Regions from separate parts of the Bacillus sp. iso_77 genome, predicted to be linked through region 2. Evidence: predicted binding sites of a transcription regulator. Region 2 holds the regulator's gene; each other region holds the start of a gene.

Region 1 (3,283 bases), 690 kb from region 2:
TCCAACAGGACCGCCTCTAAATTTTTCAATCATACTTAAAAGCAGCTTATGATCGATATGATCAAGTCCGAGTCTGTCAACTTGCAGACGCTCAAGAGCATCTTCTGCAATGTCTTGTGTGATCGCATGATTTCCAAGCACCTGCGCAAAATCTCTTACTCTTCTGAGCAGACGATTGGCGACCCTCGGTGTGCCTCTAGATCTTCTTGCAATCTCTTCAGCTGAACGAATGTCGATCCCAATCTCAAACAGCTCGGCTGTTCTTGCTACAATGTGAGCCAAATCTCTTTGCTCATAGTATTCCAATCTTGCATGAACTCCAAACCTATCACGAAGCGGCGCTGTTAAAAGCCCAACACGGGTTGTAGCACCTACAAGCGTAAATGGCGGTAAATCAAGCCGCACAGAGCGTGCTGTATCTCCTTTTCCAATCACGATATCTAGACAAAAGTCCTCCATCGCTGGATATAGCACTTCCTCTATTGAACGCTGCAAGCGATGAATTTCATCAATAAACAGAACATCGCCAGGTTCAAGAGATGTTAAGATCGCCGCCAAATCGCCAGGACGTTCAATCGCCGGTCCAGACGTTGTACGCAGCTGAACATTCATTTCATTGGCAATGATCGACGCAAGCGTTGTTTTCCCAAGTCCCGGCGGTCCATATAAAAGGACGTGATCCAGTGTTTCCTGCCTCATTCGGGCAGCTTCAATAAATACGCTGAGATTATCCTTTACTTTCTGCTGGCCAATATATTGACTAAGCGTCTGTGGACGCAGACTTTGCTCAATGGCTGATTCATGGTTGTCTGCTTCAGTTGAGACGAGCCGTTCATCCATGAGACATCACCCTATTTCAACATTTTTTGTAAAGCTTTTTTCACATATTGATCGGTTGTAAGATTCTTCTCTTCTTTTAATAAAGGAAGAACCTTTTTGATTTCACGATCACCATACCCAAGGACACTTAAAGCTTCAACCGCTTCATCTAAAGCGCTTTGCTGTGTTTCAACCTGAATATGATCCTCGTGGTTAAATAAGTTTCCTATCATTTCAGGCACCACATCTGCGAGCTTCCCTTTCAGATCTAGAATGATCTGACGTGCTGTTTTTTTGCCAACACCCGGGAATTTAATGAGGAAAGCTTCATCCTCTCGTTCGATCGCTGAAATGACAGCGCCAGGGTCACCGGAAGCAAGAATCGCAAGCGCCCCCTTCGGTCCAATCCCTGTGACATTTAACAGTTTTGTGAACAACGCTTTTTCTTCTCGTGTTTGGAATCCATATAACGAAAAAGCGTCTTCCTTTATGTAATGATACGTATAAATCGTTTCTTGTTTTGATACTCGATAGATAAACGGATTTGGGGTATAGACTTGATATCCCACTCCGCCGTTTTCAATGACAACATATTGCGGGCACACATAATCAATGGTCCCTTTTACAAACTCTATCACCGTTTTCACCTCTTTGACTGTTCTCCATTGTAACATAAATCGAAGAGAAAACCGTAATAAAAGTTAACATACGTTCGCTCAGCCTTTTTTCATAGTCAACCCATGAAAAAGAGCTTGCGGTCTTCACACCAGCAAGCTGTCATACGATTAAAACGATTGTTCATTTCGGTAAGGTTTCATGACTTCAAGCACATGCTCAAATTCATCTTTTGTTCGAAACGGAATGCCTTGTGCAAGCTGCTGCTCTACATGACTTTCCAAGCGGGACGTATCAATTTGAAAAAAGAGATGAATAGGCTCCGCCCACCCGTCAGGCCTTCCATGAAACGTAGAAATCACGCCGTCTTCTGATAATCCGATATATCCATTTGCTTTACTCAAAGGCGATATATCGTCAATTTGCTTTCTAAAAAGGGCAAAATCCTCTCGCTGTTCTACCAATGTCCAGCCCTTATACTGGGCCCAAAATGTGTCTTTGTCTTCTAATGATGCCCGCTGTCTTTCAATACTTACATCGCCGTCTAGATAGACCTTTTCAAGCTGAACGTTGATGGTTTTTGACTCTTTTTGCAAGTGTTCTGCTGCTTCCATATCAACAGCGAAAAAGAGTACACTTGTCATGATAAGTCCTGTAACGAAATACTTTATTTTCACTTTCACTATTTACACCTCTTTAGAACATAAGATCGATGCATGACATATGTAGTTTGACCCATTTTGCTACACATTAACCAAATCGATGTCTTGACACATATTGAGAGTCTTTCGTTGTATCCTTCGTGCGTAAATGTTATGTTTTATACAATCCATTGCTCTACCGAATTACATGGTTTTTTCATCATTCGTTTTTCAGCCGCATAAACTGAAACCAAAGAAGGTGAAGTCAATGTCAGATGTCAAAAGATTAGCCGAATCGATTCAGTATCAAGAAGAAAAGCGTTTTAATAAGCTCGTCTTTAAACCGGCTGAGCTTGAGCTGTGCGGCAAAGGAAGAAGTGCCTATGTATTTTCATACAAAAAAGACGGCAAGAAAATGGCGTTAAAAGTCTTTTTTCCTTCTTATCGAAACATCGCCCGCAAAGAGGCTGCAATTTATGAAAAACTTTCCGGCTCCTCCTATTATCCTGAGATTTACGAGTCTGGGGATCAGTATATTTTAATGGAATATATTAAAGGTTATACTTTCTATGAATGCCTGACAAAAGGAATTCCGATCAAAAAACAAATGATTGAACAAGTAGATGATGCATTGGAAGAAGCACGCGCGAAAGGTTTAAATCCTTCTGATATTCATCTGCGGAATTTAATTTTAACAAAGGATGGCCGCGTCAGGGTCATTGACGTCGCCCGCTTCACGCAAACGAAAACATGTCATCAATGGGATGATTTAAAAGCTGCATACGCCTATTATCAAAAACCTTTTTTCCCTAAAAAAGCGCCGCGGCTGTGGCTTGAAGTGATTGCCTATTTGTATAAGAAAAACTGGCTGTCTCGAGGTCAGCTGAACAACCGAAATGATTTTACTGCATAATGAAAGCCGCTCGAAAAGAGCGGCTTTCAGATTGTTGACAAAGGGCTAAAATGAACTTGATTTTAGCCCTTTGTCTTCTTTTCAGCGTGATAGAAAACCTTTGAATTCTAGGAAGGACGAGTACCGGCGCGGAGCGAATTTGACATTCGTGAGCATCGGCACGCAGGACTGACAAAGAATGCGAGGGTTTGTCTACACGCTGAAAGCCGCTCTCTTTGAGCGGCTTTCTGTTTTATTCTGTTTCTACATGGATACTATTCACATTTAATAGGTTAATGATTTCATTATTCAGCTT
Region 2 (3,283 bases):
TAGTTGTAAGTCATATCTTTATAAGTAAATGATTTTAATTTGTAATCTGAATGCTCTTTAATGTTGTAGCCTGACATCGCACTCCAAAAGTGTTCTCTTGCATCAAGGGCAATATGTAACGCTTCTTTATTTGTCAAAGCGGCTGATTTTTTGGAAGCGGCCAGTGTTGTTGTTTGTAATGAGATCATAAGCATAATAGCGGTTAATAAAACAAATAATTTTTTCAAGGCGATTGCCTCCTTTTCTCAATGAAAACTTCTTATGTTACAAATGTTACAATAGTTACAGAGATATTACAAGTATTAAATCTAAATGTTTTTTATTTCTTTTCTTTCTATCTATATAACGTTTGAGGGAGACAAAAAGTTTTCATTTTTTTATTTTTTTCTTCCTCATTAGTATTTAACCGTTCTAAAGAAGAATAAAACGTCTTTTGGAAAGATTTCTATTTGTCTCCTCAACACTCTTTTTTTATGTATGACATATACTGTCGTGATGAATGTCTAAGAAAGTGGTGTTTAGTATGTATAATCCATATGAAGGTACGTGGAATGGGTACTTGTACGATCGGCAGGTACAAAGCATGCCGGCGTTTCCTATTTCTCAAGTTGGAGGATTTCCCGGTTTGCCATTCGGAGGGACTGGGCAAGGTGCAGGAGGACAATCGGTCCCGCCAGCCCCGCCGCAGCATATCATCTCGCAATATCAACAAGCAGTCTCTCAGCCTCAAAGTATGCAGCCGCTCATTGCGGGGCAGAGTGTAGGCGGAAGCCAGCAAACGGTTCAATTTGCAGCTGGATGTAATAGAAGGTGGACCATTGTGTTCCTTAGAAACGGTCAAGTATTTCTCATGTATGTTCTTTCCTCGCAGCCTTTTGGCCGTACAACGGGTTTCATATGGCCGAACTTTACATTTGGCTCGTTCCCAAGCTCCAGTATTCTTGCATATTCTTGTTCATAAAAGAAAAAGCCGGCTCTCATCAGCAATTGATGAAATACCGGCTTTTTTTAATGAATATTTCTAAATACGCCAATCACTTTACCTAGTATACTCACATTCTGTAAAATAATCGGTTCCATTGATGGATTCTCGGGCTGTAATCTAAAGTGTGTATCTTCCTTATAAAAACGTTTCACTGTTGCTTCATCTTCTTCTGTCATAGCCACCACAATATCTCCATTGTTGGCAGTGCTTTGCTGACGCACAATGACGTAGTCTTTGTCCAAAATACCTGCATCAATCATACTTTCTCCCATAATTTCAAGCATAAATACTTGTTCATCTGGCGCTGCAAAAGTTTCTGGAAGTGGGAAATATTCTTCTACATTCTCAACAGCCGTGATAGGCAAGCCTGCTGTGACTTTTCCGATGACTGGAACATTCATTACAGCGCTTTTTGGAATATTCATTTCCTCTTCATCTAGTACTTCGATCGCTCTAGGTTTCGTTGGGTCTCTTCTAATTAAACCTTTCGTTTCTAGTCTAGCTAAATGTCCATGGACAGTTGAGCTGGATGCTAGACCGACAGCTTCGCCAATTTCACGAACGGATGGGGGATAACCCTTGCTTTTTACTTCTTCTTTTATGAATTTCAGGATATCGAGTTGTCTTTTTGATAGCTTCGTCATCTTTTGCACCTCAAAACGTCAATTTTAAAGAAATTATAGCATGTTTTTCCTAACAGTACAAACATAGGTTCGAAAAAAACGTTTGACAGAAACGTTTGTTCGTATTTATAATGAGTGTCAGAAAGAACGAACACACATTCTATTAGGAGAGATGACATTATGAGGTTAAAGGAATCTATTATTTTTATTGGGCTATTCTCATTCATCGTTGGCATATTTCTCTCACTTATTGCAGTCACTAGCCATAATGATCCAAATCAATATGTTAAAATAGAGGTTCAATCAGGTGATACTCTTTGGGGATTAGCTGATCAAGTAAACGACAGTAAATCAATCGATAAAAATGCTTTTATTGACTGGGTAACTGAACACAATGATCTCGCTTCAACTGACATCCAGCCGGGAGATATCCTTGTGATTCCAGTTAAAAAAGAGCATCCAGTCGTATATCAACTTGCAACAGTACAGTAGAAAGGTCGATTGAAGACATGAATGCAATCATTTATGCGAGAGTAAGTACTGCCAAAGAAGAGCAAGAAACCTCGCTTAAAAGACAAGAAGAAGAACTGCTTGCTTTAGCTGCAGCGCACAAGATGAATGTAGTCAAAGTGATTAAAGAAAAAGCGAGTGGATACGATCTTGATCGTGACGGTGTTTTTGACATGCTGGCTGCGCTGAAAGAGGAAGAAATCGATGCTGTTCTCATTCAAGATGAGACACGCCTTGGAAGAGGGCAGGCGAAAATCGCTCTTCTTCATTGTCTGTTTAAAGAAAAAGTCAAGGTGTACAGCGTATTTCATAGAGGAGAGCTTGAGCTTTCAGAAGCAGACGAGATGGTCATTGAGATTGTAGGCGTTGTAGAAGAGTATCAGCGGAAAATTCATAATTTGAAAATTAAGCGTGGGATGAAAAAAGCTGTTGAGCGAGGGTATCAACCCGAACTAAATTTAAAACACCAAGAACAGGCGCCTGGCCGCGAACGTATTGAAGTACCGATTTCTGAAATTGTTCGATTAAGAAAAAACAACATGACATTCGCTGAAATTGCAGTGACATTGCAGGCACTTGGTTTTGACATTTCAAAAGCAACCGTCCATAGAAGGTACCAAGAATATGAAAAAGGGCTTGCGACTTAAAGCGTGATTTGTTGTAAAAATGACTGATATTTAGTAGTATGTAGAGAAAATGTTTTAAAGGAGTTTGTCATGATTTCTAAAGAACAGCTTGCAAGAATCAATGAGCTTTCAAAAAAGTCGAAAGAGGCCGGTTTGTCGGACGCTGAGAAAACAGAACAGAAGCAATTAAGAGAGGAATATTTAAAGGCTTTTCGTTCTTCTATGAAAAATACACTTAAAACCGTGAAAATCGTCGATCCAGAAGGAAACGATGTCACACCAGAAAAATTAAAAAGAGAAAGAGACCAGAATCTTCATTAAAGGTCATCATTTCTTTATTTTTGAAAAGATGGGAGGAATATTCTCATCTTTTTTCATATTTGCATAAGTTTTTAGGTGATCGATAAACTAAATGTGACAAAATCCTTCTTTTTCGGCGTGAAATAGTTGTGAAAAAAGGACAGTAGATTTATGATAATGGTGTACACAAGATACGGAAGGGGATTTATATGGAAACGATTGAATTGAAATCTATTGCA
Region 3 (3,283 bases), 1.4 Mb from region 2:
CTCCTTTAATTCTTGAAAGCCATTAATGGCTTCCTCAATTGTTAGCGGTTGAGTGATTTGCTGATCAAGTTTTTCGTATAATGGGAACAAGTTTTGCTTTAAAATGCGATACATTCTTTCGCTTAAACGAGGAAACATTTCGAATAGGCTCTCGTCAAAAACTGGTTCCTCTGACGCTTCTGGCATAGACGGTGAAGAATACAAATGACCTCTATAAAGCTTGATATCTTTAATATTAAGGTCTGGTACTTGATACTTCTCTCCGTTTTTCTTCATCCCGTTTTTTAAAGCAGGTATGATCAAACTTGAAAAAAGAGGACTTGTGGGTCCAGGCATATGATCGTCCATTGAGATCCAGAAGTCTTGCAGCTCTTCAGGTTTCATTTGAAAGGCTGCACCTGAGGAGCCATTTGCTGTATTGGAAAAAGAAGCAGTAATCGGTCTTGCTTGAAGTAAATAAAAAGTACCATCTGACATGCCGAATTCGATATCTACTCCATGTCCATAAAGTTCTTCTACTTGTTTTGTCATTTTCGTGATTTGGATCAATTGATCATCTCGAAGACAAAATTGGCCAGCCATCTCCTCACCTACGGGTTGTTCAATGACGCCCTCTTGACAGGGGACAATTTGCACCTCTTTTGTTCCTAGTGATTTTTCAATAGAGTACGTTTCTTTGTTTACAATAAATGTATCTGGCGTCACAAGGCCGGAGACGATGGCTTCTCCTAGTCCATAGCTTGCAGTCATCATGACTTCGTTTGTTTTTCCTGATACAGGATTCTCACTAAAGATGACACCAGAGATGTCAGAATGGATCAATCCTTGTACAACAACAGCCATGAGTGGCATCTCTTCCTCGTTCTCAATCATTTCTTCCTTATATTCTGCGACTCTTGCTGCGAAGTAAGACGACCAACATTCTTTGACGGCTTGCAAGAATTCTTCATTTGTTTTGATATTTAAATAGGTCTCGTATTGACCTGCAAAGGAGGCGCCTTCGAGATCTTCCGCAACAGAAGAGGATCGCACTGCAACGGATGGATATGTTTTCAACAATGATTGAAAGGATGAAAGTAATTCTGTCTCCATTTGTGAAGGAAACGAAGCTTCTGTGATTTTTCGGGCAAGGTTTTGATCAGTTGGATGGAAATTGTGATATGAAAGAAAGCTTGCAAAGCTGTTCGTTTTAATAATAAATCCATCTGGAACTGGCAGTCCGTGATTGTTTAATTTAATTAAATTCACGCCTTTTGCCCCTGCGAGTGATGCGGATTCTTCAGCCGCATGAAATAATACTGAATACATGGGAATGCCCCCTTATCCAAATAGCCAATGGTTTCATTTGTCTCTTTTTGTTTTTAAAATGATAGTGCGCACTATCATTTTCATCATAGAATTTATTGGATGTAACTGTCAAAGACGTAAAGACCTATCTTTAGAAAGGGGACGTTTTCACTAATTTTCCTCCTCATCTATATCAAAAGTCTTCAACCGAGAAGAAAAAAGCTGAAATTGAAAACTGTGAATTGTTCATTATGCCAATCTTTACTATAATCAAGGGAGTAGACCATGTAGAGGGAGGGTTTTTGTGATTACAAAAGCCATATTTGCACTTGTTTTTCCTTTCTTGCTCGTTATTTTATTTTCAAAGGTTACTTATAATCATTACGTTGGCATTGCATTAACAGCAGCGCTTTTATTTGCTTCGTATATGAAAGGCTATACAGAAACCTACTTTATCGTAGGATTAGATATTATTTCTTTAGTGGCCGGGGCATTGTTTATGGCTAAGAAAGAAGTCGAAAAAAGAGAGAAGGCTGAAAAACATCATTGATGTGATCCCTCTTGATGAAAAGAAAATGTTTTTGATTGCAGGAGCTGTGCTTACGATTCTAGTGAGTGCAGCTTTCTTTTTTGTGGTTTTTCTGCTGATCGAATATCTCGCTCCAAAATGTTCCATACTGAAAGGAAGGTTTCTTTAGAGGGTTATGAGTCACGGCAGAGAGGGTATGGTTGTATTGGAAATAAAAATCAAGTCAGACACGAACTTTAGTTCGTATTTTTGTGTTCTTTTATGATAATATATTCATTAGATAGATTTCGTAACGAAACGGAGGCTTTGATGTGAGTGACCGCTTTGAATTAGTTTCTAACTATCAGCCCCAAGGGGATCAGCCAAAAGCCATTGAAAAGCTTGTGGAGGGCATCCATCAGGGGAAACAGCATCAAACGCTGTTAGGTGCTACAGGTACGGGAAAGACCTTTACTGTATCCAACCTGATCAAAGAAGTGAACAAACCAACACTTGTCATTGCGCATAACAAGACACTTGCCGGACAATTATACAGCGAGTTTAAGGAATTCTTTCCGAATAATGCTGTTGAATATTTTGTGAGTTATTATGATTATTACCAGCCTGAGGCGTATGTGCCTCAAACTGATACATTTATTGAAAAGGATGCCAGCATTAATGATGAGATCGATAAGCTAAGGCACTCCGCCACATCCTCATTATTTGAGCGAAGAGATGTCATCATCATTGCCAGTGTGTCCTGTATTTATGGCTTAGGTTCTCCTGAAGAATACAGAGAGCTTGTGCTGTCTTTACGAACTGAAATGGAAATTGAACGCAATCAGCTGCTGCGTAAGCTTGTGGATATTCAGTATTCTCGTAATGATATAGATTTTCAGCGCGGAACCTTCAGAGTTCGAGGAGACGTCGTTGAAATTTTTCCTGCTTCACGAGATGAGCATTGTATCAGAGTGGAGTTTTTCGGTGATGAAATTGAACGTATTCGTGAAGTAGATGCTCTCACTGGAGAAATTCTCGGTGATCGTGACCACGTTGCTATTTTCCCAGCATCTCACTTCGTCACAAGAGAAGAAAAGATGGAAAAAGCGATTATTAATATTGAAAAAGAGCTTGAGGAACAGTTGGAAAAGCTTCGTGAAAACGGAAAACTGCTTGAAGCACAGCGTCTTGAGCAGCGGACAAGGTATGACCTTGAGATGATGAGAGAGATGGGCTTTTGTTCAGGGATTGAGAACTACTCAAGACATCTCACCTTACGTCCGCCCGGTTCAACACCTTACACATTGCTTGATTATTTTCCGGATGATTTTATGATTGTTGTCGATGAGTCACACGTGACCATCCCGCAAATTCGCGCCATGTACAATGGGGACCAGGCAAGAAAACAAGTGCTTGTTGATCACGGATTCCGTCTGCCGTCAGCACTTGATAATAGACCACTCACATTTGATGAGTTTGAAAAGCACA

The links. Region 2 encodes LexA, which represses DNA repair genes until DNA is damaged. Its sites were predicted from a motif close to CGAACATATGTTCG; they were not measured.
Region 1: ruvA (Holliday junction branch migration protein RuvA) is a predicted target of LexA. The motif match lies at 1,521-1,534, and genes of this name have one in related genera.
Region 3: uvrB (excinuclease ABC subunit UvrB) is a predicted target of LexA. The motif match lies at 2,047-2,060, and genes of this name have one in related genera.

The regions. Positions count from the first base shown of each region.
Region 1 covers NZ_CM149683.1:2,423,759-2,427,041, forward strand. The annotation lists gene ruvB (Holliday junction branch migration DNA helicase RuvB) at 1-840, opposite strand, end outside; gene ruvA (Holliday junction branch migration protein RuvA) at 852-1,457, opposite strand; gene AC0VYC_RS12475 (intercompartmental signaling factor BofC) at 1,605-2,117, opposite strand; gene AC0VYC_RS12480 (serine/threonine protein kinase) at 2,344-2,988, shown strand; gene AC0VYC_RS12485 (hypothetical protein) at 3,221-3,283, opposite strand, start outside.
Region 2 covers NZ_CM149683.1:1,736,485-1,739,767, forward strand. The annotation lists gene AC0VYC_RS08760 (IseA DL-endopeptidase inhibitor family protein) at 1-227, opposite strand, end outside; gene AC0VYC_RS08765 (hypothetical protein) at 524-961, shown strand; gene lexA (transcriptional repressor LexA) at 1,009-1,629, opposite strand; gene yneA (cell division suppressor protein YneA) at 1,789-2,100, shown strand; gene AC0VYC_RS08780 (YneB family resolvase-like protein) at 2,118-2,765, shown strand; gene AC0VYC_RS08785 (DUF896 domain-containing protein) at 2,835-3,065, shown strand; gene tkt (transketolase) at 3,254-3,283, shown strand, end outside.
Region 3 covers NZ_CM149683.1:3,141,410-3,144,692, reverse strand. The annotation lists gene AC0VYC_RS16250 (PEP/pyruvate-binding domain-containing protein) at 1-1,308, opposite strand, end outside; gene AC0VYC_RS16245 (CsbA family protein) at 1,592-1,837, shown strand; gene uvrB (excinuclease ABC subunit UvrB) at 2,128-3,283, shown strand, end outside.